Regions from separate parts of the Alkalihalobacillus sp. NPDC127517 genome, predicted to be linked through region 2. Evidence: a T-box and tRNA genes for the amino acid it is inferred to sense, from the RefSeq annotation. Region 2 holds a T-box; the other holds one or more tRNA genes.
What was found. The T-box of region 2 lies ahead of tyrS (tyrosine--tRNA ligase). A T-box ahead of a tRNA ligase gene usually reads a tRNA of that ligase, here a tRNA-Tyr.
Positions count from the first base shown of each region.

Region 1: it has a tRNA-Tyr gene. The T-box ahead of tyrS (tyrosine--tRNA ligase) is inferred to sense a tRNA for this amino acid. The anticodon was not compared.

Region 1 is NZ_JBNNQX010000005.1:199,872-215,260, forward strand. Features, by position in the region: gene ACQKKO_RS08440 (oxidoreductase) at 10-894, opposite strand; gene glmS (glutamine--fructose-6-phosphate transaminase (isomerizing)) at 1,200-3,002, opposite strand; gene ACQKKO_RS08450 (sugar O-acetyltransferase) at 3,503-4,072, shown strand; gene ACQKKO_RS08455 (NAD(P)-dependent alcohol dehydrogenase) at 4,120-5,160, opposite strand; gene ACQKKO_RS08460 (MerR family transcriptional regulator) at 5,306-5,695, shown strand; gene ACQKKO_RS08465 (DinB family protein) at 5,713-6,228, opposite strand; gene glmM (phosphoglucosamine mutase) at 7,157-8,509, opposite strand; gene ACQKKO_RS08475 (CdaR family protein) at 8,532-9,773, opposite strand; gene cdaA (diadenylate cyclase CdaA) at 9,766-10,587, opposite strand; gene ACQKKO_RS08485 (zf-HC2 domain-containing protein) at 10,864-11,496, opposite strand; gene sigW (RNA polymerase sigma factor SigW) at 11,515-12,078, opposite strand; gene ACQKKO_RS08495 (aspartyl-phosphate phosphatase Spo0E family protein) at 12,260-12,421, shown strand; tRNA gene ACQKKO_RS08500 (tRNA-Lys) at 12,653-12,725, opposite strand; tRNA gene ACQKKO_RS08505 (tRNA-Gln) at 12,745-12,819, opposite strand; tRNA gene ACQKKO_RS08510 (tRNA-Tyr) at 12,827-12,911, opposite strand; tRNA gene ACQKKO_RS08515 (tRNA-Val) at 12,933-13,008, opposite strand; tRNA gene ACQKKO_RS08520 (tRNA-Glu) at 13,202-13,276, opposite strand; gene ACQKKO_RS08525 (hypothetical protein) at 13,433-13,615, shown strand; gene ACQKKO_RS08530 (YjcZ family sporulation protein) at 13,727-13,903, shown strand; gene ACQKKO_RS08535 (hypothetical protein) at 14,078-14,419, shown strand; gene ACQKKO_RS08540 (DUF421 domain-containing protein) at 14,391-15,053, opposite strand; gene ACQKKO_RS08545 (5'-deoxyadenosine deaminase) at 15,129-15,389, opposite strand, start outside.
Region 2 is NZ_JBNNQX010000008.1:58,493-73,881, reverse strand. Features, by position in the region: gene ACQKKO_RS12305 (Gfo/Idh/MocA family oxidoreductase) at 1-824, opposite strand, end outside; gene ACQKKO_RS12300 (MurR/RpiR family transcriptional regulator) at 978-1,835, shown strand; gene ACQKKO_RS12295 (AraC family transcriptional regulator) at 2,033-2,878, opposite strand; gene ACQKKO_RS12290 (Gfo/Idh/MocA family protein) at 2,884-3,966, opposite strand; gene ACQKKO_RS12285 (Gfo/Idh/MocA family protein) at 3,980-5,146, opposite strand; gene ACQKKO_RS12280 (transglycosylase domain-containing protein) at 5,303-8,113, opposite strand; T-box leader at 8,245-8,452, shown strand; gene tyrS (tyrosine--tRNA ligase) at 8,507-9,751, shown strand; gene rpsD (30S ribosomal protein S4) at 9,850-10,452, opposite strand; gene ACQKKO_RS12265 (sensor domain-containing diguanylate cyclase) at 10,912-13,125, shown strand; gene ACQKKO_RS12260 (GAF domain-containing protein) at 13,392-13,874, opposite strand; gene refZ (forespore capture DNA-binding protein RefZ) at 14,063-14,719, shown strand; gene ACQKKO_RS12250 (LacI family DNA-binding transcriptional regulator) at 14,859-15,389, shown strand, end outside.

The DNA of each region.
Region 1 (15,389 bases), on a different contig from region 2:
TCTATTTCTTTATTTTCCAAAAGGATATTTTACATCCGTAAGCTCCTCTGATACACTCCATAACCTTGTCATTCTAGAATCGTCATAGAGTCCTTTCCTCGGTTCTTCGATCGTAGGATTCCCTTTTCTACCACCTGCTCCATCTGGTCCAATCAATTCCCCACCTCGGAGAGATTCGTCTGTCGCTGCCATGATGGTAGGTAGCGCCCCTTTCTCAGCTGGCTGACTAGCCAATTTTAGAAACGGTTTAACGTACCAAGGCGTTTTCTTTTTACCCAAGGTGAACAGGTTCGTAGACGATATCCCCGGATGCGCAGCTACACTAATGGTTTTATAGTGATTTGCCTTTAAGCGATTATCTAACTCTTTGGCAAATAAGACATTTGCTAGTTTACTCTGTCCATAGAAAACAAAGCTCTTATAACCACTCGTTCCATGCAAGTTCTCAAATTGAATAGCCCCATTCCGATGAGCAATCGATGTCAACGTGACAACCCGAGAAGCTTCCCCCTTCTCAAGTAACGGCAGCAGTAAACCCGTCAAAGCAAAATGACCTAAGTGATTGCTGGCAAACTGCAATTCAAACCCATCCTCCGTTATCGAATAAGGGGGCATCATGACGCCTGCATTATTGATGAGTAGGTCAATGACCTCCACCTGGCTTGAGATCGTATCAGCAAATTCTCGAACACTTTGAAGCTTTGAAAGGTCGAGTGAATGGACATGGATATTCGCTTCTGAATATTCGCGTTGGATCTCTTCTTTAGCTTTCTTACCTTTTTCCGTATTTCTTACTGCTAGGATGATGTGGTGTCCCAGACCTGCGAAGTGCTTGGCTGTTTCTAGGCCGAGTCCGCTGTTTGCGCCGGTGATGAGTATTGTTTTGATTTTCATGTGTTGGCTCCTGTTCTGAGAATGTACGTTTCAGTTCACTGATTAACTAAATGAATATAATGACAATCTACCTTAACTCATAGTATAGGTTTAATTAACCTTAGTCCAAAAAAGAGAATGTTAATTTAGATTACACTATTTATCTAAAGCCAGAAGTGTACTATTCTTTTAAAAGATTTTTAATAGAGCTCACAGTTTCTAAGTTTTATAGTAATGTTCATCTCTTTTTATGCACTATCAATGATTTATGTAGTATAGAAAAAAACTCCCTAATCATAGGAAGTTTTTTTCTATCTTTATATAACCTACTCAACCGTCACACTTTTTGCAAGGTTACGTGGTTTATCCACATCACACTCTCTGTGTAGCGCTGCGTAGTATGAGATTAGTTGCAATGGAATCACTGCTGCTAGTGCAGTTAGGTGTTCGTGAACGCGCGGGATGACGATTTGGTCGTCTGCTTCGTTCATACCTTCCATGCTGATTGTGCAGACGTGGGCGCCACGTGCTTCTACTTCTTGGGCGTTTCCGCGGATGCTTAGGTTTACGTGCTCTTGTGTTGCTAGTGCAAAGACTGGTGTGCCTTCTTCAATTAAGGCAATCGTTCCGTGCTTTAATTCTCCTCCAGCAAAGCCTTCTGCTTGGATGTAAGAGATTTCTTTTAGTTTCAGTGCACCTTCAACGACTACATGATAGTCAGCTGCGCGTCCGATAAAGAAGGCGTTACGTGTAACGGATAGGAAGTCACGAGCGACTTTCTCCATCTCTTCCTTCTGTGCTGTTAGTACTTCCATTGCGTTTGCAACGATACCAAGCTCTTGTAATGGATCGAAGTCTAGCTCGATGCCGGCAGAACGGGCTACGTCAACGGCAAGGATAGCAAATACAGCGATTTGAGCTGTGTATGCTTTTGTAGAAGCAACAGCGATTTCAGGTCCAGCATACGTATGAAGCGTGAAGTCAGCTTCACGAGAAAGCGTAGATCCTGGTACATTTGTGATGGTTAAGGCTTTGTGGCCTTGTTTTTTCACTTCGACTAATACACCTCTTGAGTCGGCTGTTTCACCACTTTGAGAGATGAAGATAAAGAGTGGGTTCTCTGATAATAACGGCATATTGTACAAGAATTCACTTGCGATATGCACTTCAACTGGACGGTTTGCAAGCTTTTCAACAAGCTGCTTTCCAACTAGACCTGCGTGATAGCTTGTTCCAGCTGCAATGATATAGATGCGGTCACTTGATTTTACGGCTTCACGAATGTCAGCATCGATACGTAGGCCACCGTCTTCATTTTGATACTTTTGGATGATGTTACGCATAACAAACGGCTGCTCATCAATTTCCTTTAGCATAAAGTGAGGGTATGTTCCTTTTTCGATGTCACTCATATCAAGCTCAGCTGTGTAAGGCTCGCGCTCAATCTTCACACCAGCAAGTGTTTCAATTGTAATGGAATCACGTTTAACAATGACAATCTCCTGATCCATGATCTCAACAAACTGATCTGTTACAGCAAGCATCGCCATAGCATCAGACGCAATAACATTTGCATCTTCGCCAACTCCGATCAGAAGTGGGCTCTTATTTTTTCCGACAAAGACCGTTTCTTTGTCTTCTTTATCGATTAAAGCAAGAGCGTATGAACCTTTAAGAAGGGATAACGTCTCACGGAAGGCTTGTTCTGTGCTGTGACCTTGCTCTACAAAATGCTCAATCACTTGAACAATGACTTCTGTATCCGTATCACTTGCTAGCTCTTTGTTACTTAGGTAGTTTGCTTTAAGTTCTTTGTAGTTCTCGATCACACCGTTGTGTACGAGAGTGAAACGGGCACTTGAGCTCTGATGCGGGTGTGCGTTCAATTGACTTGGTACACCGTGAGTCGCCCAACGTGTGTGTCCGATCCCAACTGTTGCGCTGGTTTCTGAGTCCACCACACCACGTAGAGTCGCAATACGGCCTTTTTCCTTGAATACGTGTACGCCCTCTTCGTTTGTTAGAGCGATACCGGCTGAGTCATAGCCACGGTACTCAAGCTTTTCAAGTCCTTGAAGCAAGATTTCCTTTGCATCTTCCGTTCCTACATAACCTACAATTCCACACATGAATGGTTACCTCCCATAGTCGGGGGCAAGCAACCTGAGGGCATACTTGCCCCCACTCTTATCAATTTTAGTTTTTATGGGCATGGTACTTCTAGCTTTGTCCACCAGGTCACCCTGATGCTTTTTCCAGAAGCTTGACGGTTGTCATGCATCAACCGGAGGGCATCCGCCGAAAAAATCGATAAACCCTCTCCTCGTCAACTGTCCCAAGATCCGTTCGCGGAACAGTTCAGGCGCTTTATGTTGCTCACTACCCTTACACAATCCTCCTCTCATCTAATCCAAAATAATCATACTTGATTGACAACCTATCGTCAATCAAGAAAATAAAGCGGAGAGTGGGGTTTACCGTGTAGTCTATGCGGCAAAGTCACGGGTGGTGAGCAATTCGGGGAATTGTCTAATTTTGTGGTAATTGGTAGTGAAATTCTGATTGAGCCTTTACCTAGAGTTACCTCTAGGTGCTATCGTTAAAAAATAATAATTTTTTTATAGGAGTGATGATAGTGAATGATATTTTTGATCGTGATCGTGCCGGTGAGACTATATCCATCCAAGATCCTGAATTCCCCAAAATGGCTCAAGCGATTGAGCGAGCGCAAGAGCTCGTGGCTAAACTGAATACAGGCTACCATTCAACTGAAGAGGTCAGAAAACAATTCTTTGAATTAACTACTCAGGAAATCAACCACACCTTTGAACTGCTTCCTCCCTTTTACACCGATTTTGGGCAAAACATAACTGTAGGTAGTCATGTTTTTATTAATTCTGGGTGTACATTCATGGATAGAGGAAGGATTACAATCGGAGATCATGTATTAATTGCTCCGAAAGTAAATCTTGTGACGACGAATCATCCAACCTCTCCAACTGAAAGAAGAGCCACTATTTCTAAGCCAATCAACATAAAGAACAATGCTTGGATTGGCATTGCAGCAACCATCATGCCAGGTGTGACGATCGGTGAGAATTCCATTATTTCAGCCGGAGCCGTTGTTACAAAAGATGTGCCTGATAACGTGATTGTTGCAGGAGTTCCTGCCAAAGTCATTAAATCAATTGAGGAATAAAAAAAGGTGTCCCTTCCGTTATGGTTGGGACACCTATCACTCATTAATTACATCGTGCTCGTATCAATCACAAAACGATATTTTACATCAGAGTTTAAAACACGATCATACGCATGGTCAATCTCATCTGCAGAGATGACTTCGATGTTTGGAGCGATATTGTGCTCTGCGCAAAAGTCGAGCATCTCCTGTGTTTCTTGAATGCCACCAATCATCGAGCCTGCAAATGAACGACGACGACCAATTAACGACATGACATGAACAGATAATGGTTCAGGTGGTGCACCCACGTTTACCATCGTGCCATCTAACGCAAGAAGGCCAATATACGCGCCAGCATCAATCTTTGCGCTGACTGTGTTAATGATTAGATCAAATGTACCTGCAAGCTTCTCAAAGGTTTCTGGATCCTTGGTTGCGTAATAATCCTTGGCACCAAATTTCATTCCATCTTCTTGCTTGTTTAACGTCTGCGAAAGAACCGTAACCTCTGCTCCCATTGCATGAGCAATCTTAACAGCCATATGACCAAGTCCACCCATACCGACAACTGCTACTTTCTTGCCAGGACCAGCATTCCAACGGTTTAAAGGGGAGAACGTCGTAATTCCTGCACATAGTAACGGAGCTGCTGCATCAAGCTCAATATTGTCAGGGATGCGCACAACAAAGCCTTCTGTGACAACGATATGAGTGGAGTAACCACCTTGAGTCTGCTCACCATATTTATCAACCCCAGCATATGTAGGGACGTTTCCTTTATTGCAATACTGCTCATCGCCTTTTTGACAGTTCTCACATTCTCCACAGGAATCAACCATACACCCAACGCCAACACGGTCGCCCACTTTGAACTTAGTCACATTCGGGCCTACCTCTGTTACGATTCCAGCAATCTCATGACCGGGAACTAACGGATAATTCACCTCGCCCCACTCTCCATGAGCTGTGTGAATATCGGAGTGACAGATCCCAGCAAACTTAATCTCAATCAGAACATCTTGTTGATCAAGCTCACGTCTCGTAATCTCCGCTTCTCGGAATCCTTTATCCGGACCGTCTACTGCACGTGCTTTTGCTTTTACCATAAATGTATGACCTCCATATGAATTTAGACTATAAGGGTCTTTTCCCTTATGAGTGTAAGGTTAATCCCTAAAGTTAACTCTAGGTCAAGCTTAAACTCAATCGTCATGTTAAGATGGATGAAAAAGTAGCTAGGAGATGGAGATTCTGATGACATATTCTATTGGTGAAGTGGCTGAAACATTAGATTTAACGGTGCATACTCTTCGTTATTATGACAAAGAAGGCCTTATGCCTTTTGTGGAAAGGTCTCCAAGTGGGCAGAGACTATTTAAAGACTCTGATATTGAAGCATTAAAAATTATTCAGTGCCTGAAGCTAACCGGCATGCCGATTAAAGAAATTAAAGGCTTTATTCAATGGTGCCAGGAAGGAGACTCCTCTTTAACACAGAGATACGAGATGTTTCTAGAAAGGAAAGCCAAGGTAGAAGCGCAGATGGAAGAATTAAAGAAGACGATGGAGATTATTGATCATAAATGCCACTATTATATGACTGCGGTTGAGGCTGGGACGGAAGGGATTCATAAGAAATAAGGTGGGTCCACCATTGCTTATTGGTAATGGGACTTATATGTTTTTATTAGGAGATTAATGTGGGCTTGATGGTATCTACTGTGATCAGAAAGATGCCAGAGTCCCCAACGAATAGTTGCTTGTTCTGTTTCATACTCCACAATATCGCTCAAATGTTCATCATAAATGCTTAGGCAGAAATCCTGCAGTTGATCGATCACTTTTTGATAGTCCGTTATTATACATTCTAAAGGTACACCACTCACATCAGGTATGTTACCTTCCCCATCAACCATTGGCCCATATTTAGTTTCAAGTTCATTCGGAATATGCCCCCCTTTAAATCTGTAAACCCATAAAAGATCTACATAAGAGAGGTGCTTAATGAGCTGAGCAATACTATTCTCTTCTCCACCTTCTCCTTTATAATCTAGGAGCTCTTGATTGATCCCTTTTACAATCGAACATAACCTCTGGTAATTTTCTTCAATTGCCGCATAAAGCAGGTTCGTGACTGGCTGCATAGGGTGCTCGGTTTGTAAGTCTCTAATCATGTAATCCCGCCTTTTTATTTATCTTTTTTCCTTATCGTACAGGAGATGCCCAGAAACATGAGGACTCTTTGCTCAAATATCCTGCTAATGCTCAAAATCGAGGACCCTCTGCTCAAATATCCTGCTAATGCTCAAAAATGAGGACTCTCTGCTCATAAATCCTGCTAATGTTCAAAAATGAGGATTCTCTGCTCATAAATCCTGCTAATGCTCAAAAATGAGGGCTCTCTGCTCAAATATCCTGCTAATGCTCAAAAATGAGGGCTCTCTGCTCAAATATCCTGCTAATGCTCAAAAATGAGGGCTCTCTGCTCATAAATCCTGCCAATGCTCAAAAACGAGGACTCTCTGCTCAAATATCCTGCTAATGCTCAAAAACGAGGACTCTCTGCTCATAAATCCTGCTGATGCTCAAAAACGAGGACTCTCTGCTCATAAATCCTGCTAATGCTCAAAATCGAGGACTCTCTGCTCAAATATCTTGCTAATGCTCAAAAATGAGAACTCTCTGCTCAAATATCCTGCTAATGCTCAAAATCGAGGGCTCTCTGCTCATAAATCCTGCTAATGCTCAAAAATGAGGGCTCTCTACTCATAAATCCTGCCAATGCTCAAAAACGAGGGCCTTCTGCTGAGTTCCTTAAGTTAAAATTAGCGCAGCTCACCCCGCTCCCCCACACCATCACCCTCATTCCCGCGCATCCACACTCTATTCCCGCGCATTTTCCTTCCCACTCGCGCACCTCACCCTCATTCCCGCGCACTTTCATCCCCACTCGCGCACCTCACCCCCATTCCCACGCACTTTCATCCCCACTCGCGCACTTCACCCGCATTCTCGCGCACACCTCCCCGCTCCCACTCCCACGCACCAACACAAAAAACCGCCCCCTCACCCAAAAGGCGAGAGGACGGTACAAACAGTTCTCTATTCTTGTAGTCCCATCTCAGCGCGGACAACTTCTGCTATGTCTTCTACGAATTTCGTGCATTGTTCTTCGGTTTCGGCTTCTACCATGACACGTACTAATGGCTCTGTACCTGATGGGCGCACGAGGACGCGGCCGTTTCCGTTCATTTCGGCTTCTACTTTTTCGATTGCTTCTTTCACTAGTGCATTTTCTTCAACCGCATATTTATCTGTTACTCGGATGTTCACAAGCTGTTGCGGGAATACTTGCATGGGCTCTGCTAGTTCTGAGAGCGTTTTGCCAGTCATTTTCATGATATTCACAAGCTGCAGGGCAGATAAAATGCCATCACCTGTTGTGATGTAATCAAGGAAAATGATGTGACCGGACTGCTCGCCGCCTAGGTTGAAGCTACCTTTGCGCATTTCTTCCATAACGTAGCGGTCGCCAACGCCTGTTTGCTTTGTATCGATGCCTGCTTCTTCAAGTGCTTTGTAGAAGCCAAGGTTACTCATAACCGTTGTCACTACTGTACTGTTGTTCAAGCGGCCATGTTCTTTAAAATACTTCGCACAGATGTACATGATTTTATCGCCATCAACGATTTGCCCTTTTTCATCAACGGCAATCAGACGGTCGGCATCTCCATCGAAAGCCAATCCGATATCGGCTTCTTTTTCTAATAAGAATTCTGCGAGTCCTTCTGGATGAGTAGACCCACAACCTTCATTAATGTTTACACCATTTGGCGTACTACCCATCGCAGAGATGTCAGCGTCAAGGTCAGCAAACACATGACGTGCAAGCGCAGAGGCAGCTCCGTTCGCACAATCAAGCGCAACATGGATACCCGAGAAGTCATCCTCTACCGTTTGTTTTAAGAACTGGATATACTTGTGTCCGCCTTCAAAATAATCATTTGTTTGACCAAGCGCACCGCCTGTTGGACGTGGAAGTGTATCTTCTTCAGCGTCTAATAGCGCTTCAATTTCAGCTTCCTGTGCGTCTTTTAATTTAAAGCCATCCGGTCCAAAGAATTTGATTCCGTTATCTGGTACAGGGTTATGCGACGCTGAAATCATGACGCCTGCGTCCGCACTAATATTTTTTGTTAGGTAAGCTACACCAGGTGTTGAAATAACACCTAGTCGCATGACCTCTGCACCTATTGATAGAAGTCCTGCTACTAATGCACTTTCAAGCATTTCCCCTGAGATTCGTGTGTCTCTTCCAATTAAAACACGAGGCTGCCCTTCACTGTGCTGGGTTAACACGTAACCCCCTACTCTTCCAAGCTTAAAGGCCAGTTCAGGTGTGAGCTCCGTATTAGCTACACCCCTGACACCGTCCGTTCCAAAATATACTCCCATTGTCATCGCTCCTTCAACTCTGCTACTCAGACTGATCGGTAATTGTTAGTTTTGCATTTTTAGATTCATCTGGTTCAAATCGAATATTTTGTGGTCCATTAAATTCAATCGGTAGATCCTTTTCTCCAGCAGTTTCTTCACTGATATCAACATATGCCTGAAAATCTGAGGTGCTCATACGATTCAACTGTTCCTCTGTTCCATAAGCCGTTACATTTATGTATGCCGGTTGATCAGTGGCGAGCCTGGCCGACTTTTCATCAGATCTTCCCATGATATTCAGCGGCACACTTGTGAGTTCACGTTCCTCTTCTTCTCCAACTGTCACATTAACTGAGATCTTTTTAGGCTCGACTCGTTCTGCACCATCAGGAACAGGCACGTCCAATTCAATCGTTGTTGATTCCTCAATTTTGCTTAAATCTAGTTCTACTCCGCTAAGAGACTCCAAACTTTCAATGTAATCAGCTGGTCCATAAACTGTGACATCACCTGGCTCAAGCTCTATTTGCTCAATGCTTAACCCAGATTTCAGCTTACCTGTTCGTTTGATGTTAACAGGCACCTGTTTATTTGGACTCGTCACCGGAACTCGCACCGTTACAAAATTAGGGTTCGAATCCATTTCAAGCTCAATTCCATCCGAGTTATAAATGTGAACAGGATACTCATCTTCTATCGTGCCATCAGCATTGTCCATGTCGACAAAAACCTTTGCCGTTGCTGCATACGAAAGAAATTCTCTGGCATTTGTGACATCTACGTTAATCGGTGTCACGATTGGTGTTCCAACCGTATACCCTTCCTCCACACTGTCTGTGTTCAATAAGTCGACTTGAACAGGGAAGGATGACGTTTGAATCTCTTGAAGCTCAATATTAGCGGTTGTTGGTGTGATCGTTACCGATAGTTCACTTGGAAACCCACGATATTCGATACGCGCTCGATGAGACCCTTCTTCAAGCTCTGTAGCATTTACAAAAACTTCGTATGTCGGTCTCATCATTTGAAAATAAGCCAACGCACTCCTTGAACCCGTCAACTTTACTTGCACAGCTTGAGGAGCCTCTGTTAAAGCATACTCTTCTTCATTGTAGTTTACTTGAAGCTCTACTTCTTCAAGTGTGTAGGAGCTATTGCTAATGGTCGGTAATACACTTGGCTGATTACCAAGGTTATCCTGGTTGACCATGGCAAATAGCATAAGCGCAACAAAGAACGCAATAATACGTACAAACCAATGGCTATTAAACAGCCTATCCATTTTTCTTTCCTCCCCACTTAAATCGTGACGGAGATGATGCTTTATCTTCAGAGAGCATCGATTTTTCTAGAATTTCACGCAGTTCTTCCTCCGTTAAATCACGGTGCAATTCTGCGTTTTTCGTAACAGAGATATTTCCTGTTTCTTCAGATACAATAATCGTAATACAATCTGTAACCTCACTTACCCCAAGTGCCGCACGGTGTCTAGTACCCAATTCTTTTGAAATAAACGGGTTTTCAGATAAAGGCAAGTAACAGCCTGATGCAAGAATGGTCTCATTTTTAAGAATGACTGCTCCATCATGCAAAGGGGTATTTGGGATAAAGATGTTAATGAGCAGCTCTGATGTCAGATCTGCATTCATTGGAATACCTGTTTCTGCGTAATCACTTAAGCCTGTTTCGCGTTCAATCGAAATAAGCGCTCCAATTCTGCGTTTCCCCATGTATGTACATGATTTAATAATGGCATCGATTGATTTTTGAACAGGTTCATTTTTAGGCGTAGTACGACTCGCAAAAAAGCGCCCCCGCCCTAACTGCTCGAGACCTCTTCTCAGCTCAGGCTGAAAGATGATGATGATCGCAAGTAACCCATACGTAAGGGTTTGCGACATGATGAACTCAAGCGTTCGGAGTCCAAAGAATCCACTGATAAACCAAACAATCAAGATAACCGTTATCCCTTTGACCAGCTGTACGGCCCGGGTTCCTCTTATAATCATAATAAGCTTGTAGATCACGTACGTTACAAGCAATATATCAATAATTTGACCAAAGTAACTTAGCCAACCAACATTTTCAAATGGCAAATCAAACGGAAGCATAGCCTGCATTGCTTTTCCTCCAAACAAATCAATCTAAAGTCACAAAAACGAGACAGGAATAGCAGCCTGTCTACCTTAACTATTCATTCAGTCGCTAACGGTAATTGAGCTATACCCTTACCTTACGACATTAGCTGCCTCATTATACCATATAAGCATAAGAATTGAGATAGATGTTGTCGGTGAATGTATAAAAAACTATGTGGAACTAGTTAGAAACCTAAAAAAAGATCCTCACCACCACATAGGTGAAGATCTACTTTAGTCACGATCATTATCAAAAATCGAAACTGTTTCATTAAACATGTGCTTCATATTATACCAAACCCACTCAAGCGCCTGGTTCACTTCCTCGATCTCACCAGCCACTTCACCGGTTGATGCATAATACGGCTCGCTATTTACAAGGAGAACATCTCCTTCAACATTTCCTTCTACAACAAGCTGACCATTACGAACGATAAGATCTCCCTGAATGGTTTCCCCTTCTGGTATGGTTACGACGCCCGTTTCTTTATCAATTTGAATATTTCCTGATCCAGATACAGTAACCTTCTCAGCGTTACCTGACCAAGATGTTAAAAAGGAACCGGACATTAATAAGAAAAAAATCGCAGCCGCTATAAGGATTGGATGTTTTTTTATCTTACTTTTCCATTTGACTGTTTGTTTTTTAGGTGGCAGCTTTGCCATCACTTGATCTGTAAAGTTAGCAGGAGCTTCGATATGAGATGCACTTTGGGTAAAGGCAATGACTTTCTTTAGCTCACGAAGATGCAAATCACATTCTTCACAGGTTTCAACATGTAGATAGAGTTCTTTCTTCTCTACTTCGGTTGCGTCTCCATCTAAATATTTATGAATTAATCCTTGTACATGTGACTCGCACGACATAGGAATATGCCTCCTTCTTTAAATCTTCCTCATTCGTTTTCTAAGCGCCTCTCTCCCACGGTGAATTCTTGTTTTCACTGTAGAAATCGGCATATCAAGGATTTCACTAATCTCTTTTAGCGACAAGTCCTCTATATATTTTAAAATAACAGCAGATCGATACTTAAGGGGTAACTGATTAATCTCAGATTGGATCCATTCCTGCATCTCTAAGTTCACCACTTGATCCTCAGGAAGTTCCTGATCAGCAGCAAGCTGTGACTCGTAGGTTAGTCCTTCCGTTCCTTTTACCTTGTCTTCCAAGTAAAAGTCAGGCTTCTTTTTACGAAGTCGATCAATCGCAACGTTTGTTGCAATGCGGAATAACCAAGTAGAGAATTTGCGATCCATATCAAATTTATCAAGGTTCGTATAGGCACGTAAAAAAGCTTCTTGTGCCACATCCTGAGCTTCCTGCGGGTGGCCAACCATGCGATAGGCCACTTGGTAGACCTTGTCTTTAAATAACTCAACAAGTTCACCGAAGGATTCCGTATCCCCTTTTTTCACTTCGATTATCAATTTCCTGACTAATGTGTCCATAGCAATACCCCTGACCGCTTCAATCTGTACCGTTTACGTACCGGCTTAAAAAAGGTTTCATTTTTTTATTACACTTTTTTTATTTTAACAGAAAAAAGGAGTTTTAAAGAACAAAATTAGGGTAGTAATTATGTATCGATGTTAAAATCGGACTATTTTCCCAGAAAAGGGGTGACAAGTTATGCCTTCAAAGAAAACAAACATACTCTTGCACAAAATTGAAAGAGTCCGTCATGATTTAAACAAAATGGCCTTAACCGTTGATCTAAGCTCCCCAGACATCATTAATAGAAGCCAAGAATTAGATCACCTTCTCAATGAATACAAGACCATAACAAATTAATAATCCTTCGTCATCTCCAAAAGAGATGCTTTTTTTATTTTACACAAAAAAAGAAGCCTTACTCCTTAATGGAGATTCAGCTTCTTTTATATATACGATTAAGTAAATTCATGAAAGAAAAAGTGAGCCATGAAGGATTCCGACGCTATGCTAGTCCTGCTTCCTACTTCTTTTTATTAATGAAGCAGGGGAACCGTAGGTGAGAATCACGCTCTACTTGAGAAAAAAAAGTGAGCCATGAAGGATTCGAACCTTCGACCCTCTGATTAAAAGTCAGATGCTCTACCAACTGAGCTAATGGCTCATGACTTATTTAAAAGAAATGGCTGGGCTACCTGGGATCGAACCAGGGAATGACGGAATCAAAATCCGTTGCCTTACCGCTTGGCTATAGCCCAATAAAAATGGTGGAGGGGGGCAGATTCGAACTGCCGAACCCGTAGGGAGCGGATTTACAGTCCGCCGCGTTTAGCCACTTCGCTACCCCTCCAGCTAAAGAAAAAAGATAATATGGTGGAGGATGACGGGCTCGAACCGCCGACCCTCTGCTTGTAAGGCAGATGCTCTCCCAGCTGAGCTAATCCTCCATTATAACTTCAGATAAGCGGCGGATTTTTTCGTCCACTGCGTTATTCTCAATCAGTCACGTACTAAGGTACGCTCCTTCTTTCGAAAACTTGTGTCCTCAAACTCCTTGCTTCTCTTTGTTATTGACTGCAGATAAGCTTCAGATTCCTCTTAGCTTCTCTATGTACATCGCTGGTTATTCAAAAATGTAAATGGTGACCCGTACGGGAATCGAACCCGTGATACCGCCGTGAAAGGGCGGTGTCTTAACCGCTTGACCAACGGGCCAGAAGTGTGTGTCTCAATCACTGACAAAAAGTATTATACCCAATCCACAAACATAAGACAAGTGTTTTTAAAAACTTTTTTTAAAAAAGTTTTTACCACTACCTTTACGAACATACATTCGGTATAATGAAAAGAAAACCGAAGAGGATGATTTTGATGGAAAAGGAACCTGACTTATCACATTTGGAGCTACTCACCATCCTTGAAAAAGTTCGTTACTCCGCGCGTCAAGAAACCAAACTAGAAGTAGCGGAGTGTATGCTCGATTATGGAATCGACATTACGCTTGTTGGAGCCGTAACAGGACTTAAGAAAAGCCAGCTACTCTCAGGTAAGTAACACCACCACCCCTAGTCATTTAGCCCGAAGATTAAAAAAAGTGCCCACTTCCGTAGCCAAACTTCCATGAATGCATAGAGTAAAGTATTCCCTTTGAAAGGCGGTGTACGCATGGGCTTCTTCGGTGGTGGTAACTACGGTGGCGCTGACTACGGTTGTGGCGGTGGCTACGGATACGGTCAACAAGGACCAGTTGGAGGATACAGCGGCGGTTGTGGTAACGGTTTTGCTTTAATCGTTGTTCTATTCATTCTTCTTGTAATCATTGGTGCTTCTTACTGCAAATAAGTAATGAAGCTGATCCGTCAACTCTTCACTCTGTAAGTGTTGACGATCTTCACTATGCCTATTAACCAAAGAGCTGTCTCATTTTAAGGCCATTCGTTTCTGAATGCACCCATTTGAGACAGCTCTTTTTTTATTGTTTATACTACTTATAACAACTATTTAGGAGGGACTCCCATGAAAGTATATTACGAAGAAATTGATAGTCAGCTATTCCCTCAGTGGTTATTGCTTCCTGCAACAAGCCTCGATACGTCCTTAACGGTTCAAATAGATGCTCCGTTTGAACGTATGGAACCTGAAGATTTTCACGATGATTTAACAGTTGTTACGGTAACTCAGGCAGCTCTTGCCATCCGTTCAATTGATGAAACACACTTTGTTCTACATACGGATCAGGTAAAGAATGATCTCGAGACACACATACCAGATTCAATTGACTACTTTCTAATTCGACTTGAGGATTTGGAAGAAGTCCTTCAAATGAGCGTTAAGCCTTATTTTTCGTGTCCTCTTTGATTCGTTTCTCTATATAAAGTTTATTTTGTTTGGTGAATCCACAATAGAATACGTCATCAAAGTTTTCGTATCCTTTTTCTTTTAGCTCCTGTCTCAACCAGCTTGAATCTTTCCCGAATATCTCCAAGTGCTCTTCCTGTACCATGCCATCTAAAATAAACGGAAGCGTAAATGGCGACTGGTCCCCTTTTTTATAAACGGATAACGCCCCAGACGTCTCAAGCAACGCATAGTCAACATCACAGATATCGAATACATCCTTCGTCCGCAGCTGAAGTAATACGTCATCAAGATTATACGATTGCTTCTTCATACTCTCCTGCTGAAGCTTTCCTTCTCGTATGATCAGGACGGGTCGACCGTCAACAACATCTCGGAATTTTTGATTCTTTAATGAGATACGTGAAAAGGTATACTGAATAGCAAACAATAGAAGAATGGGAGCGATGCCCTTCATAAATGAAATATCTGTGTCTTCAATCATAATGACGGCGATGTCTACAATCAGTAAGGTGATAACGATATCTAGAACACTAATTTCACCAATATCTTTTTTTCCTGTCAAACGAAAGAAGGTCAAAATCATGAAAAACACAATGGCTGTCCGTAGCAGCGCAACCAATACCTCATCCATCTTAAAAAGTCCCCCGATCGACAGATTTTGTTTGTAGTATCTGTCTACGACCAGGGGACTATGCATGAGATCTGCTTATGATATTTTCGGAAGTCGCTTCACTAAGCGCTTCATCACTCGGTTTGATTCACTTAGTACAAGTTGTTTGTCGAGTGTTTTCATGATGCGGTTCTCCATCACAATTTTTCCATTGATAATGGTTGTTTCAACATCCGCACGTGTAGCTGAATAAACAATTCTAGAGATTGTGTCGACATCAAATGATGGGTAGGTATGAAAATCATTTAGGTTCAAAATGGCAATATCCGCTTTTTTGCCTACTTCCAAGCTTCCAAT
Region 2 (15,389 bases):
TGAGGAAGGTCTAACCCAAAGTCAGGATGATCCTTAGGTATATAAAATAGCTTTAAATGCTCCTCTTGACGATCTTCTGTTTCTTTTATAAACACTCCCTTTGTTCCATAAACCGAAAATCTAGGTCTTGACTTGATGCGGAAAAAGCTTGATTTAATGGATACTTTTAAAGGGGAATCATAATAAAGGTCAAGGTCAAAATAGTCGTTCATTCTACCTGGTCCAAGTAATTGACGTACATCATAATGGACAGCTTGAGGTTTACCGAACATCGAAATTACTTGATCAATGGTATGAACGCCATGCCCATATAAAAAGCTATTTGTTGGGGAGAAGCTCTGAACTGACAAAGGTGTTTCTGGTCGGTAGTAATCATAGTGCATTTCAATCTCTACTAGGTCTCCAAGCACTCCAGAATCAATCACTTTTTTCGTTGTTAAAAAGTCTGAATCATATCGCCTGTTCTGGTAGCACTGCACATGAAGATTCCTTTCTTTGGCATACTTAAAAATAGATTCGGCTTCTTCTTTTGTTTGCATAAATGGTTTTTCAACGAGTACGTGCTTTCCATGATCTAGTGCAAGCTTTGTTAAGTCAAAGTGTGAATTCAGATGCGTACATACTACAACAGCTTGAATCTCTTGATCATTTAGCAACTCAGATAGCTGATCTGTATAGTTAACTGAAGGAACGCGAGCCCAATCTTCTTTTGACAAATCACGAGCATAAATCGTTTTTATATTTAGGTTATCCCTATTATGCGAAAAAGGAAGATGATAGCGATTTGTACTTTTCCCATTACCGATATATCCAATAGTTAGCATCATGTGACTCCTTTATGGTTTTCCTATATTATAAATAGAAAAAGCTTATAAACGTGGGTTTACAGCCATATTGGTATAAATCATCATTATTGAATCATTAATCATAAAAGGCTTAAACATTTTGTTCATTGTTAGATAGAAGGAAGTGACTTTATGCGAATTTTAGATCAATTAGAAGAGAAAGAAGGATTTACCACTAATGAAAAAAGTATTGCCGAGTATGTGACGTCCGAGGGGGAGAATGTACTTTACTTAACTATTCAAGAGCTTGCACAAAAAACATACACATCTCATTCGGCGATTATTCGATTTGTTCAAAAGTTAGGGTTAGCAGGTTACAAAGAATTTACCATCAAACTAGCTCAGGAATTACAAAAAGAAAATAAGCAAGAAACAAAGACAAACCCTAATTACCCATTTACTCCAGATGAACAGCCTATAGAAATAGCAAAGGAACTTGCTAATTTAATGTCTTATGTTGTGCAAAAGACGTATCATTTCCTAGAAGACGATACACTCGAAAAAGTGTCTAATCTGATAAACGATTCAAAGCAAATTTTCATCTATGCGCTAGGGGATTCACAAATTCGCGCAAAGAGCTTCCAAAACAAAATGATTAAGATTAATAAATATGTAGTGATCGCGACAGAGCTATCTGAGTGGTCTTATCATTCAACGAATCTGACTCCATCAGATTGTGCAATTTTCCTTACATATCATGTGAAATCAAAAGAGCTAATTAGAGCAGCCAATTATTTAACTCAAAAAGAAGTTCCTATTATTTCGATTACAGCTACAAGTAATAGTGAACTCACCAATCAAAGCACACATACAATCTTAGTGCCAAATGAGGAAGACAAGTTCTCCAAGATTGGAACCTTCTCTTCACAAATCTCATTTGAATACGTATTAAACACCATCTATTCATGTATATATAAGCTGGATTATGATCGTTATAAACAAAGTCTGAGTGATGCGGCAAGGTCAGCGAGTGGAGAAGTAGAAGAGTGAAGAGAGGAGTATTTACACCTATTGTACCCGTATTCATTTGCGGTGTAGCTATGATTATTTTCAGTTTAAGCTGGTTATCAAGTTCTATATTAAGAAAATTTCCTAAAATTGAAGAAGCTCGTTTGTTTCCGAATCACTTATCTGAAAAAACATGATAAACAAAAAGAGTTGGACAGCGACCTTAGTCCAACTCTTTTTTATAGATCCGATACCGTCTTCCGATATTGTTCGGGAGTGATTCCTGTCAGTTGTTTAAAGACTCGTGAGAAATGGGATGGGTACTTAAAACCTGTTTGGTACCCAAGCTCCGTAATACTAATCGATTCATCAAGCATCATATGAACCTTCGCTTGATTAATACGTTTCTGATGGAGATACTTAAAAATCGTTACCCCTGTAATTTCTTTAAAAATCTTAGAGAGGTAATATTTGCTCAAGTGCAGTTCTTCTTCTAGCTTTTCTAAATGAAAGTCCGTATGATAGTGCGTTTCAATTAGAGAGATTACCTTTTGAACATGACGTTCTTTTTCCGTTTGCCGGAGCATCTTCTGAGAAAGTGGCTCCTGATAGTATGGAAATAGAAAACTTAGTAAATCCATAAATAAGAGTTGAAAACGAAACGAAGCGACTTCTGTATCCTTCTCCTTACACGCCATCATCGATGTAAGATAGTGCTCCACCTTTGCCTTCTCCTCACCACGAAAGGACAAGTGAAGAGAAGAAAGGGACGTAAATGGATCCACTAATTTCTCCATATTCATTGGAGCGAGAAGGGTCTTAAAATACGTCTGATCAAAATGAATGGTTGTTCGAACGTACGCATGGTCAGCAAAAAGCTTTGGACGATGAAGGGTTAAGCCGTTCATTAAAATTAAATCACCCGCTGCCAAATGAAAAATACGATCTCCTACTAAGTACGTACATTTTCCTTCATGAAAATAAAATAACTCAGCCTCCTGGTGCGAATGAAACGCCACCTGATAGGTGTGATTCTGCAAGTAATTCATGGAAAGATGAGGGATGTGATACGAATTTGTATTCATCCAGGCTATTCCGACGGGTGAATGATTTCAGCTTGTTCTTGAGCAAGCAGACATAATTCAGCTGCTTTAAATGCATGTTCTTGTGTCATCGCGTTTTCTGTTCGCTGGATACAATCAAGAATCAACTCACCAAAAAACGGGAAGCCAACTTTGCCAGCAACGGGTATATGCTGTTCTCCATCATCATTTACAAGATAGATATGATCTCCTGCCGTATCTTTTGCAACATCTATATACTTACGAACCTCAATTGTCCCTTTTGTACCAGTTAAGAATAAACGTCCATCGCCCCAAACACCTAAACCATCTGGAGTGTGCCAGTCAACACGGAAGAAATGAGTTGCGCCATTTTCTCCAACCAATGTTGCATCTCCGTAATCCTCAAGCTCAGGGTACTGTTTGGATGAGTAGTTCGCTACTTTGCTGTGTAATACGGTCGCGTCTGAGTTACCAGTAAAATAAAGAAATTGTTCGATCTGATGGCTACCGATATCACATAGAATGCCACCATATGAGTCTCTCTTAAAGAACCAGTCAGGGCGACTAGGTGCATTCAACCGATGAGGGCCAAAGCCTGTGACTTGAATGACGTCTCCAATTGCGCCTTCCTTTACGAGCTGCCCAGCATAGACAGCAGATTCTACATGTAGACGTTCGCTATAATAAACCATATATTTTTGCTTTGTTTCTTGCACAACCTTTTTAGTTTCTTCAAGCTGTCCAAGCGTAGTGAATGGTGTTTTGTCCGTAAAGTAATCTTTTCCATGCTTCATAACACGGTTGCCAAGGGAGCTTCGTTTATTAGGAATAGCAGCTGCAGCAACTAATTGAATAGAAGGATCTTCTAGAATATCGGCTTCAGTCGTGACACATTCAACCGATGGAAATTTAGATTTAAGCGCTTTCATTTTTTCGGGATCTGGGTCGTAAACCTTTGATAAAATGGCTCCTGCATCAACCAGTCCTTGACACATCCCGTAAATATGACCATGATCTAAGGCCATCGCAGCAAAATGAAACGTATTTTCTTCTACCACTCGTTTCGGTTTACCCTTAGGTGCGTAGTTCATTCCATCGTTTCGATTCATATGCTCCTCCTTTTTAATGAGTCCCTTTGACGTTTAGTGATTGCTTAGTTGTGTTCTTTTCATATGTTGATTGAGAGATCTGTTCGTTCAGTTTTCTAGCATATAACTCTTCATCAATCGGAAGGGTTACCCACTCGTCTGTCCATGTAGACAGCTGCATAGCATTTGATAAAGTGAGGCCAATAATGCCTTCATTCCCAGGTGCGACCAGTGGTTCACCATGCTGAATTGCGTTCACAAAGTTTTGAGTGATGCCTTCATGTGCTAAATTGATTCCGGGTGTTGGGATTTCACATTTCCACGATTCTGGCGTGCCAAACCCACCTGTATACCGTTCATTAAATGTCGCTTCTGATTCTCTTAACCGCCAAAAGCTAAGCGTATCATGCTCAATTACCATCTTTCCACGGTCACCGGTCAGCTCAAGACGATTCGTTCCAGGAGCTTCTCCTGTTGTAGTAACAAATACGGCTGTTGCTCCATTCACATATTCAGCATAAGCCGTTACATCATCTTCTACTTCAATGGTACGATACTTTCCGAAATGGCAGAAGGCTCGAATTCTTGCTGGAATCATATCAGTCAGCCAATACATGAGGTCGAGTTGATGGGGGCACTGGTTAATCAAAACACCACCACCTTCGCCTTCCCAGGTAGCGCGCCAATCACTAGAATCATAGTAGCTTTGCGAGCGGTACCAATCTGTAATAATCCAATTGATACGTCTTATGGACCCAAGCTCATTTGACTGTACCATTTCTCTTAGCTTTTGATACAAAGGATTCATACGTTGATTATACATCATTGAAAAAACCAATGTGCTTTTTTTAGCTTCCTCGTTCATTTCGCGCACTTGTTTTGTGAAGACTCCAGCTGGCTTCTCCACAAGCACATGCAACCCTTGCCTAAATGCTGTGATGGCTAGGGAAGGATGACTGTAGTGTGGAGTAGCAATAATAACCGCATCCACTACATCTGATTGAAAAAAAGCATCCTCATCAGAAAAAATAGTCACTTGCTCCTCCGAATATTTGTGTTCAATTTCTTTAATACGATCGACTCGCTCCTCGAGAATGGCCGTTAATGTAGCACCTTTAATCCGATCTTCATATAGGTAGTCTGCGTGAGCACTCCCCATATTGCCTATTCCAATGACACCAATACGAGTTATCTCAGACATCTAGTCACCCCTTTAAGTGTATTACTGTTAGTGTAAAGGAATTTGCCATATGGTACTTTGTTCTGATTAATGAAAGTGGAAGGTCATTTATACGAGGTTGTTCTCTGGAATCAAAAAAAGACGAGCATCACATGGATGTCTCGTCTTTTTATTGCTTTAATCCTGATCAGATTCTTCGTCTGATGAATCCTCTTCATCATTGTCGTCTGAATCCTCTTCATCCGTCTCATCATCTTCATCATCGGCTTGCTCTGCTTCATCATCGGCTTCGTCTTCAGCCGACCAATCACCAGCTCGAGCAATATCAGATGCACTGGATTCGTTACCAACTGAATCAACAGCTGTTACGTAATAGGCATACGTTCCATTTCCAGCATTGTAGGTTGTGGAGTCATTGCCTTTTACAGATTGAACCACTTTAAAGTCATTACTTCCGTTGTCCGCACGATAAATACGGTAACCAACAATATCACTGGCATCATGCTTTGCCCAGTTTAAGGAGTCACCACTAACTGAAACGCCAGATACCTTGCCTGGTGTATTCCCATTATCAGGCGCTTCTTCGTTACTGACCACACCATTTATCGAGTCAGGTAAATAAGAAGAGATATCTCCAACGCCAAATAAATCGCCTGAAACGGACAATCCTCGTTCTGTAAATTCATCAGGAGTATTGCTGCGGGCCTTGTAGTTTTTTCCGTTAATCGTTACATAGCGCTCTGACTTTAAGTTGTCAGTAGAATTCGGTAGATATTTCGAATTAAAAAGATCCGTTGTAACGAGATCTGCCTCTTCACAAGCTTTAGAAGGGGAGGTACCAGTTAAACTACAAATTTTCTTCGCCACGATGCCTTCTGGTTGCTTAAATGAACCGGAAGGAGCCATAAGCTCAGAGTCTGCTTTGTGGGCTGCATTTGCGATACTCGCCCAAATCTTTTGGTTTCTTGGACCATAGCGAAGGCCGTTTACGGTTTGTTCAATTGGATATTCAGAATCGTACCCAATCCAAACACCAAGCGTCACATTTGGGTTGGTCGCCATAAACCAAGAGTCACGAACGCTTTGCGTTGTCCCCGTTTTACCAGCCCAATCTGCACTAAAGTTTAAGTAACCTGGAACGCTGCTTGCTGTTCCGCCGGGCTTAAGCACATCGCGCATCATATCTAAGGTTAGATAGGTGGTTTGAGGCGTGAACACGTCTGTAACTTTTTCTTCGTGTTCGTATACCACGTCTCCATCGGCTTTTTCAATTCGATCAATCATATACGACTCCACGCGTTTTCCGCCATTACCGAATGTGGAATATGCGTTTGTATTTTCTTCAACGCTTATGTTGAGAGTTCCTAGCACAGTTGACTCATATGGTAGTTCTTCGTTTGCTAAAGGAATACCTAGATTCAAAAGCGTTTCTCTTGCTGTCTCATGAGGAACCATAGCCTGTGCACGAACGGCTGGAACGTTTCTGGATTGAGCAAGTGATTTTCTAACGGATTGTAATCCTTTATGCCCAAGATCAAAGTTCTTTACTGGATCTCCATTTGTTTTATAGTTCATCGGGGTATCAGGAATAACCAACCCTGGCTGTATCGCACCAATTTCCATTGCTGGAGCATAACCAAGCAGTGGTTTCATCGTTGAACCCGTTTGTCGGTTTGCTTGGGTTGCATGGTTAAACTGCTTATCCGAGCTACCTTCCTCGCGCCCTGCTACAAAACCGATAATTGCACCCGTTTTATTTTCTTGGAGAACAGCTCCGACTTCTTCGATTTCACCTTTTTTCTCAGGACCAAAGAGGCTATCATCCTTCACTGCATTTTGCATCTCATCATACACATCTTGGTTGATCGTTGTATGAATCCTGTATCCGTTACTAGAGAGCTCATTTGTAGCCGCCTGGTAGTAAGCATCAAGTGTCTCAGCTCGCTTAGCATCACTCATTTCATCGAGGTTTACTTTATCTTCTTTCATCTTCTCTTCAACGACAATTGGCGTCGCTCTTCTCATGACCTCATATGTCAGGTAATGATACTTTTCAGTAATCGGCGGCGTACGTTCTGTGAAGTCGCCTGCAATATCATAGGCTAACGCTTCTTGTAATTCTTCATCTGAAATGTAGCCCTCTGAATTCATGCGAGTAAGAACAGTATTCATTCGGTTTAATCCAGGATCAATGGATTCTTTTACTTCACCTGTTGAAGTAAACGGAGTATATCCGAATGGACTTTGAGGAAGTCCGGCAATAAAGGCTGACTGTGCTAAGTTTAGATCCTTAGCATCAACACCGAAGATCCCAGTCGCTGCAGATTGCACACCTGCAATTTGGTTCCCAGATGCATTCCGTCCGAATGGCACTACATTTAGATAAGCCTCTAAAATATCTTCCTTACTCATAAAGTGCTCTAAACGCATAGCAAGTAGAATCTCCGTTGCTTTTCGGTCAAAGGAAACTTCACTTGATAAAATTTGCTGCTTAATTAACTGTTGAGTTAACGTACTCCCACCTGTTTGGGTTGAAGCATTTGCAAATTCTTGATATGTAGCACGTAAAATCGCCTTAGGGACAATCCCTTCATGCTCATAAAAATATTCATCTTCTGTCGCAACAATCGCCTGCTTAACATAATCTGATATGTCATCTAAGGCCACTTCATGTCGCTCTAAATCTGACGGTAACTCACCCATGTAGGTGTCACCAGCAAAAAAGACCTGACTGGTTTCTTCATAATTATGAATTTTAGTCGTCATCTCTTCCGCATTCTGCAGTGGCTCATCCATTACTAATGAAGCAAAGTAACCTGCTGCAGTACCCCCAACAAAAAAGAGTGACATCAATCCGAAAATAATAAAAAGCAAGAATAGGTTCCAAAATACTTGATAAGTAATGCCTACTTTGCGGAATAATTGAATATCATCTAGTTTTTTATATAGTAGGTGTATTCTCTCTTTCAAACGAGAAAACATGGACATAACATACCTCCCTAAATAATCAGAAACAGTATAGCATAGGATTAGATCAGATGAAATGCTATCAGAGAAGGTTTCTTGTATTTATTGACTATGTCATCTGTTTGTGTTAAAACTGTAACAATTGAATGAAATCACAAGCGCGGAAGGGTCGGAGTATTTCAGTACACATCGATTAAAGAGAGCTGGCGGTAGGTGCAAGCCAGTACGAGATGCTGAAAGAATTACAGCCTGGAGCTTTTTCTTTGTGTAGAAGCAAAGAACGGTGAATGCCGTTATAGACTGAGTGGGAAAGCACATGCTTTTCAACAAGGGTGGTACCGCGATAACCTCGTCCCTTTTTTAGGAGACGGGTTTTTTTGTGTGCAAAAAGAGATTAATCGGAGGGTGAATGGTATGGCTGAGTCCAAAAGAGAGTTAACAGCAGAGCAAAAGCAATTAGTTGATACACAAGTGAAGGAATTAATGCGTGGGGTCGTTGAAATTGCGCCTGAACACGCTTTTAAAGAGAAAATTGAACAATCAGTAGCAACAGGTGTCCCACTTAAGATCAAGCTTGGAATGGATCCTTCTGCACCAGACGTGCATATTGGTCATACGGTTGTTCTACACAAGCTGCGTCAGTTCCAAGAATATGGCCATGAAATTCAGCTTTTAATCGGTGACTTTACTGGTCGTATCGGAGATCCAACTGGAAAGTCTGAAACAAGAAAAGCCTTAACAAACGAACAAGTAATGGAAAATGCTAAAACCTATGTGGAACAGTACAGTAAAGTGTTAGATATGGACAAAGTCACTCTTATGTATAACTCGGAGTGGTTAAAAGTACTAAACTTTGAAGATATCATCAAGCTTGCAAGTAACTTAACGGTCGCTCGCCTGTTAGAGCGTGATGACTTCGAAAAACGCTACAAATCTCAGCAACCCATCTCCATCCATGAATTTTTCTACCCATTAATGCAAGGATATGATTCAGTTGCAATGAAGTCTGATATCGAAGTAGGGGGGACAGATCAGAAATTCAACCTACTCATGGGACGTCAGCTTCAAGAAGCATACGGACAAGAAAAGCAAGTTGCGATGACTCTTCCATTAATTGAAGGACTGGATGGCGTAAGAAAAATGTCTAAGTCCCTTAACAACTACATCGGAATTGACGAGGCACCAAACGAAATCTTTGGTAAGTCCATGTCGATCCCTGATGAACTCATGGTGAAATACTTTAGACTAGCAACGGATCTTCCATTAGAAGAAGTAGACATTCTAGAAAAGGGCTTAGCAGAGGGCTCCATCCACCCGCGTGATGCCAAAATGAATCTTGGTAGCAAACTTGTTGAAATGTACCACGGACAAGAAGCAGCCAAAGAAGCTAGAAGCTACTTTGAGACCGTGTTCCAAAAGAATGCATTACCAGACGATATGCCAGTCGTGAAATGGGAAAAGGATGCACAAATTGGCATCATCGATCTAGTTGTAGAACTTGGACTCCTTCCATCAAAAGGAGAAGCCCGTCGTATGATTCAAAACGGTGGCGTGAAGATGAACGAAGAAAAAGTAACAGATATTAAAACAGAAGTAACCATCACTGACGGATTAATTGTGCAAGTCGGGAAGCGTAAGTTTGTGAAGATTACGCTGTAAGAGTAGTGGGAGAGGCAGCAACCTTTTAAAGAGGGTTGCTGTTTTTTATATGAAAAAACCTCAACTTGTTGGGTAACAAGTTGAGGTTCGTTAGCAGCTTAACGAGAGTAGAACTCAACGATAAGAGCTTCAGTGATTTCAGCAGGAAGTTCAGTGCGCTCTGGAAGACGAGTGAACGTACCTTCTAGTTTTTCTGCATCAAATGTTACGTAAGCAGGTACGAAGTTGTTTACTTCGATTGCTTCTTTAACTGCAGTTAGGTTACGTGAAGTTTCACGAAGACCGATTTGTTGACCTGGTGCTACGCGGAATGATGGAATATCAACGCGCTTACCTTCAACAGTAACGTGACCATGGTTAACTAGTTGACGAGCTGCACGACGAGTGCGAGCAAGACCTAGACGGTACACAAGGTTATCTAAACGAGACTCAAGTAAGATCATGAAGTTCTCACCGTGGATTCCGTTCATTTTACCAGCAATATCAAATGTGCGACGGAATTGACGCTCATTTACTCCGTACATGTGACGAAGCTTTTGCTTTTCTTGTAATTGTAATCCGTACTCAGAAAGTTTCTTTCTTTGGTTTGGACCGTGTTGACCTGGAGCGTAAGGACGCTTTTCTAATTCTTTACCTGTTCCTGTAAGTGAAATCCCAAGACGACGGGATAACTTCCAAGATGGACCTGTATAACGTGACATAAGGTGAATCCTCCTGTTATTTTGAATGTTGCAAAATAACAACCTCGTGGCAATCTCCTAGACTAGACGTTCTATTTTCATGTACCTTCGCTTCGACAGCAGGAAGTTACGCGGTACACCTCAAATACGCAGCCGCTTCGAGGAATAGAATCAATCTACACTAAGCTTACCTTGGCTGTCTCATTTCACACAAACTTGATTATATCTAGAATTGTATCAGAAGTCAATGACTGAAACGGTCAATGCCTCACTATATAAGAAAAAAGTCATAGCAATTTGGAAGGTATTGCATTATAATCAATCTATATTCTTACAAAATATTTAAACTATTTATGATTCTTAACAAAAAAGCTGTGTTCAAACGAATAATGCGGGTTTATGTCAGTCTAAAGTAAGGTATTTGTATACATAGATTCATGAAAAACGGGACGTTAGTCTTGGTCTATGGTGGTGATAGTGGTGCATGAGTTACGTGATTATTTTCAATCTAATGAGTTTACTTCTTTGTGGGATGAGTTAGTGCCCGTGGAGGAAGAACAGCTAATGGGGGCAGAATCATTTATCTATATGATATGGACAGATTCGGGGCTTGTTTCTGCCAAACAGATGGGTCCTTCATCTGATGAGCTTAATCGAGCGTTCCTATCGTATTGTCAACATGATGCTGGTGCAGGTAGTGAAGAGTACATCTATATCGAATCGAATCGTTTGTTCCAAGTTGCAAATCATCCTCCTATTAAATTTGGAGTGATGAGTCGGGATGAATTATGTGAACGAGACAAGCTTAGTATTCTTCTGCAACGTCTTGAACAAAAGCTATTTGCAAGTGTTTGCACGTTTCATGCAGAGGGTTTATTAAAAGAGGCTAACTATGAGATTACGTTTCGTGCGTTAATTAATGCTTTGTTTAATGAACAAAGTATGCGCTCGCTTCCCTTTCAATTTACACTATTTGAGTGGACAGAAGAACAGTTAAAACACGCACGAGGGGAGAACGTTTTTCCTGCCAAGGTTTTGAATGAAGCCAAGCAAAACGTACATAAACAATTGGTAGCAAAAGGACATGCTTCCTGTACGATGGTGGACTCTGATAGTCAAAGTGATTATATGGTGCTACCTATTATTTTTAAGGAGCGGTGTCTTGGCTGCCTGGTCTCTGAAATTCCAAAGCAACGTCAAGAATGGGGCGCTATTTTTCAAAATATGGCCATTTGGCTTCAACCCCTTCTAGAGAAAGGCTATCAAGTAGAACATGAGGAGAGGGAAGCGAAAAAGAAAGACTTACTCTTAGAAGTAACAAAAAAAGTTCATTCAACGATGAACATCAGTGAAGTATTAGCCAAGATTGTGTATGCAATTAAGCAGACGTACCCTACGTTTGACGTATATTTAATGCTTTCGCATGAGTGGGAGGTTCAAGAGGAACTGCCGATTAAACCATTCATCTATGGCTCAGAAGGTGTGCATTTAAAAGCTGAGCAGGCCTTTCTTACTGGAGAAAATCAGGTAGAACGAAACCATAATCAACAGATTGTTGACGTGTACATGCCGCTACGGGGCAAGCAAGGAATCTATGGCGTGCTAGAAATTCATGCCAGTTCATTATTGCCTTTGCCTGAGACAGAGATTTCTTTTATTGAGATCCTGGCGGATACAGGGGGAAATGCGTTGGAGAATGCAGAGCTTTATCAACAGTCTAGAGATCTGATCCATGATTTAAAATTAATTAATCGGGCAGCCCACCAAATTAATAGTAAGTTAAATTTAAATGACTTAACTGAGAGTATGACGCAACAAATTAAAGACGCATTTGGGGCACAGGAAGTCGGTTTTATGTTATTCGATCGAACGGATCAATCTGTGATACATCAAAGTGGTACCCCTTATCTCCAGTCGAATCGTGATCATCTAGATCTCCATACAATTATAGAGCAGTTACTAAACAAAAAAGATCCGATCTATATTGGAGATACAGGATTACATCCAGACATCAAAAGTGGGCCGTTTTCATCACTGCTTGCGATTCCAATGGTCCACAAGGAAGCTGTACATGGTGCTGTGTTTGCTTTTCATCAGGAGTCTTATCACTTTACATTCGAGAGTTTTAAATTGCTTCAATCGTTAGTACATCATTCAACGTTAGCTTTTACGAATACGCTTCTACATGAAGAACTAGAGAAGCTAGTCATTACGGATCATTTAACAAGTCTACATTCTAGAAATTACTTAGAAGAATCGATGGAAGAGTCACTTTTAGAACATGAAAAGGGAACCTTTTTACTCATCGATATTGATGATTTCAAACGAATTAATGATTCCTTTGGACATCAAATTGGTGATGAAATTTTAAAGCAGGTAGCTAGTGTCATCCAATCAAACATCCGCGAAACAGATATTGCTGCGAGATGGGGTGGAGAGGAATTGGCGATCTATCTTCCTAAAGTGGATCTTCGTGTAGGGACTGATATAGCCAAACGAATTGTTAAAGCTGTTGCCCTTCATACAAGTCCGCCCGTTACCGTATCCTGTGGAGTCTCTCACTGGGATAAGAGCGAATCACTGTATCGTTCATCGGAATGCCTCTTTAAATCAGCCGACACGGGCTTATACAAGGCAAAAGATGAAGGGAAAAACCGAGTGATGATTGAGCAGCCGCGAGCAGCAGAGAGTTAGTATTTGAAATAAAAAGAATAGCCCGTGACAACAATTAAACATGCAAAAAGGCAGACGATTTGATCGTCTGCCTTTCGATTTTTCTACAGAACAAGCGTAGGGAGAATGTGAGACTCCTGTGGATACAGTACGTGGTGAAGACACTGTAGCGGTGCCTTATTCCGCGAAAGGGGCTGAGGCCGTACCCACGGAAAGCGAGCACTTCTCCCGGAGTGGATGAATTGCTAGTATTCGTGTTTTCTAGACTAATTCACCATTTCTAATCATTACAGATGCTTCACAAGGATCTCCGCAAACTGTTTCAAATACTTCTCGTCTTCCTCGTTAAAGCGCTCCAGACTTGGGCTGTCGATATCTAATACTCCAATTGTTTTCCCTTCTTTAACAAGAGGGACAACGATTTCTGAACGAGATGCTGCATCACATGCAATGTGGCCTGGGAATTGATGAACATCGGCAACACGAATTGTCTCTTGCTTCGCTGCTGCTGTTCCGCAAACCCCTTTTCCAAAATCAATATGAACACATGCAGGCATTCCCTGGAATGGGCCAAGAATGAGCTTTTGTTCTTCTTTTGATAGGTAGAATCCTACCCAGTTCACATCATTTAGAAACTGATTCAAAAGCGCACTGGCGTTTGCCAGATTGGCCACTTGATCGGTCTCACCTTCAAGTAGAGCATCTAGTTGTTTATTTAATAATGTGTAGGCTTTTTCTTGATTATCAGAATAAGTGGAGGATTGGAACATTCGATTCACTCGCTTTCATTACGTATTAATCGACTATAGTTTACATGAAGTAAGTAGATTCAGCAAAAAAATAGATTTCATAAGGGAATTTGTCAGACGATTTATTCCTTGGTTTTGATTGAGGGTGCAGGGGAATGGGGATAGAGAGCGAAAGAGTACAGAACCACTTAATTAAACGGAGGGATCGTATGAGTGAAGTAACCAAAGTGAAAATTTTAACATCAGCTACTGCATTGTTTCAAAGGCAAGGGTACCATGGCACGTCTGTCAGAGATATTGCACAAGATGCATCTGTTAATATTGCTTTGGTTTCTTATTACTTTGGTGGAAAGAAAGGATTATTTGAAACATTACTCATTCAATTTTACGAAGGGTATATGAAAGAATTGGATAAAGAGAGTTCGTTTAATGAACGTGAATCTGCATACGATTGTTTATTATCCTTTGTTCATTCGTTGATTACCTATCAGCGCTCACAGCATCAGCTTGCCCGAATGGTTCACCGTGAGATGTCTGTTGATTCCACGCTTGTTAGAGAAGTCATGGCCACTTACCTTCAAAAAGAGAAGCATGAGTTTTCACGCTTGATTAAACATGGGATGGCCGTAGGAGAGTTTCGTAGACAACCGGTTGATTTTGTCATTATCCAGTTGCGCAGCATGATTACATTACCTTTTATGTCTCCACAGTATTTATGGGAGCTTTTTCAACTAAACCCTAAGGAGCCCTATTTTATTGATCGATATATGGATCACCTAAAAACCTGGATCGCATCGGGCCTAAGCTCTGATCCCAGTAGTCTTATCCAACCAAAACCTCAAATTCGAATTAAACAAATGTATTAATGATCTAAAGCGAGCTTCCCTCTATGTAGGAACGTTCGTTTTTTTGCATTCAACCGAATTCGACAAAAAAAGATTGACACGAAGTAGATTCGCATTTATATTATGTGTAACCGGTTACATGATGTGAGGCGAAAAAGTCATGACAACAATAAAAGATGTAGCAAAACAGGCGAATGTCTCTGTTGCTACTGTTTCAAGAGTGTTAAATCAAAAAGGCTATGTAAGTAAAGAATCAGAAGAGGCTGTTAAAAAAGCAATTGAGACTCTAAATTATCAACCTAACGCAGTAGCAAGATCGTTGTACCATAAAACGTCGGGAATTATTGGACTGTTTGTACCGGATATTTCAAACCCGTTTTTCCCTGAATTGGCAAGAGCGGTAGAGGATGCGGCAACTGCAGAAGGCTTCACGGTTGTTTTATGTAACACTGATAATAAACAAGATAAAGAACAAAAATACATTCAAGTGCTCCAACAAAAATATGCTGATGGACTCATTATTGTAACAGGGACAGAATCAGTGGAACACATTCTATCCACAAATATTCCTGTTGTTGCTCTCGATCGATATATTAGTGAGGATATCCCAACGGTGGTTTCTAGTAATAAACAAGGTGCCATTGATGCAACAGAGCATTTGGTAGAGCAAGGCTGTACATTTATCGCTCAC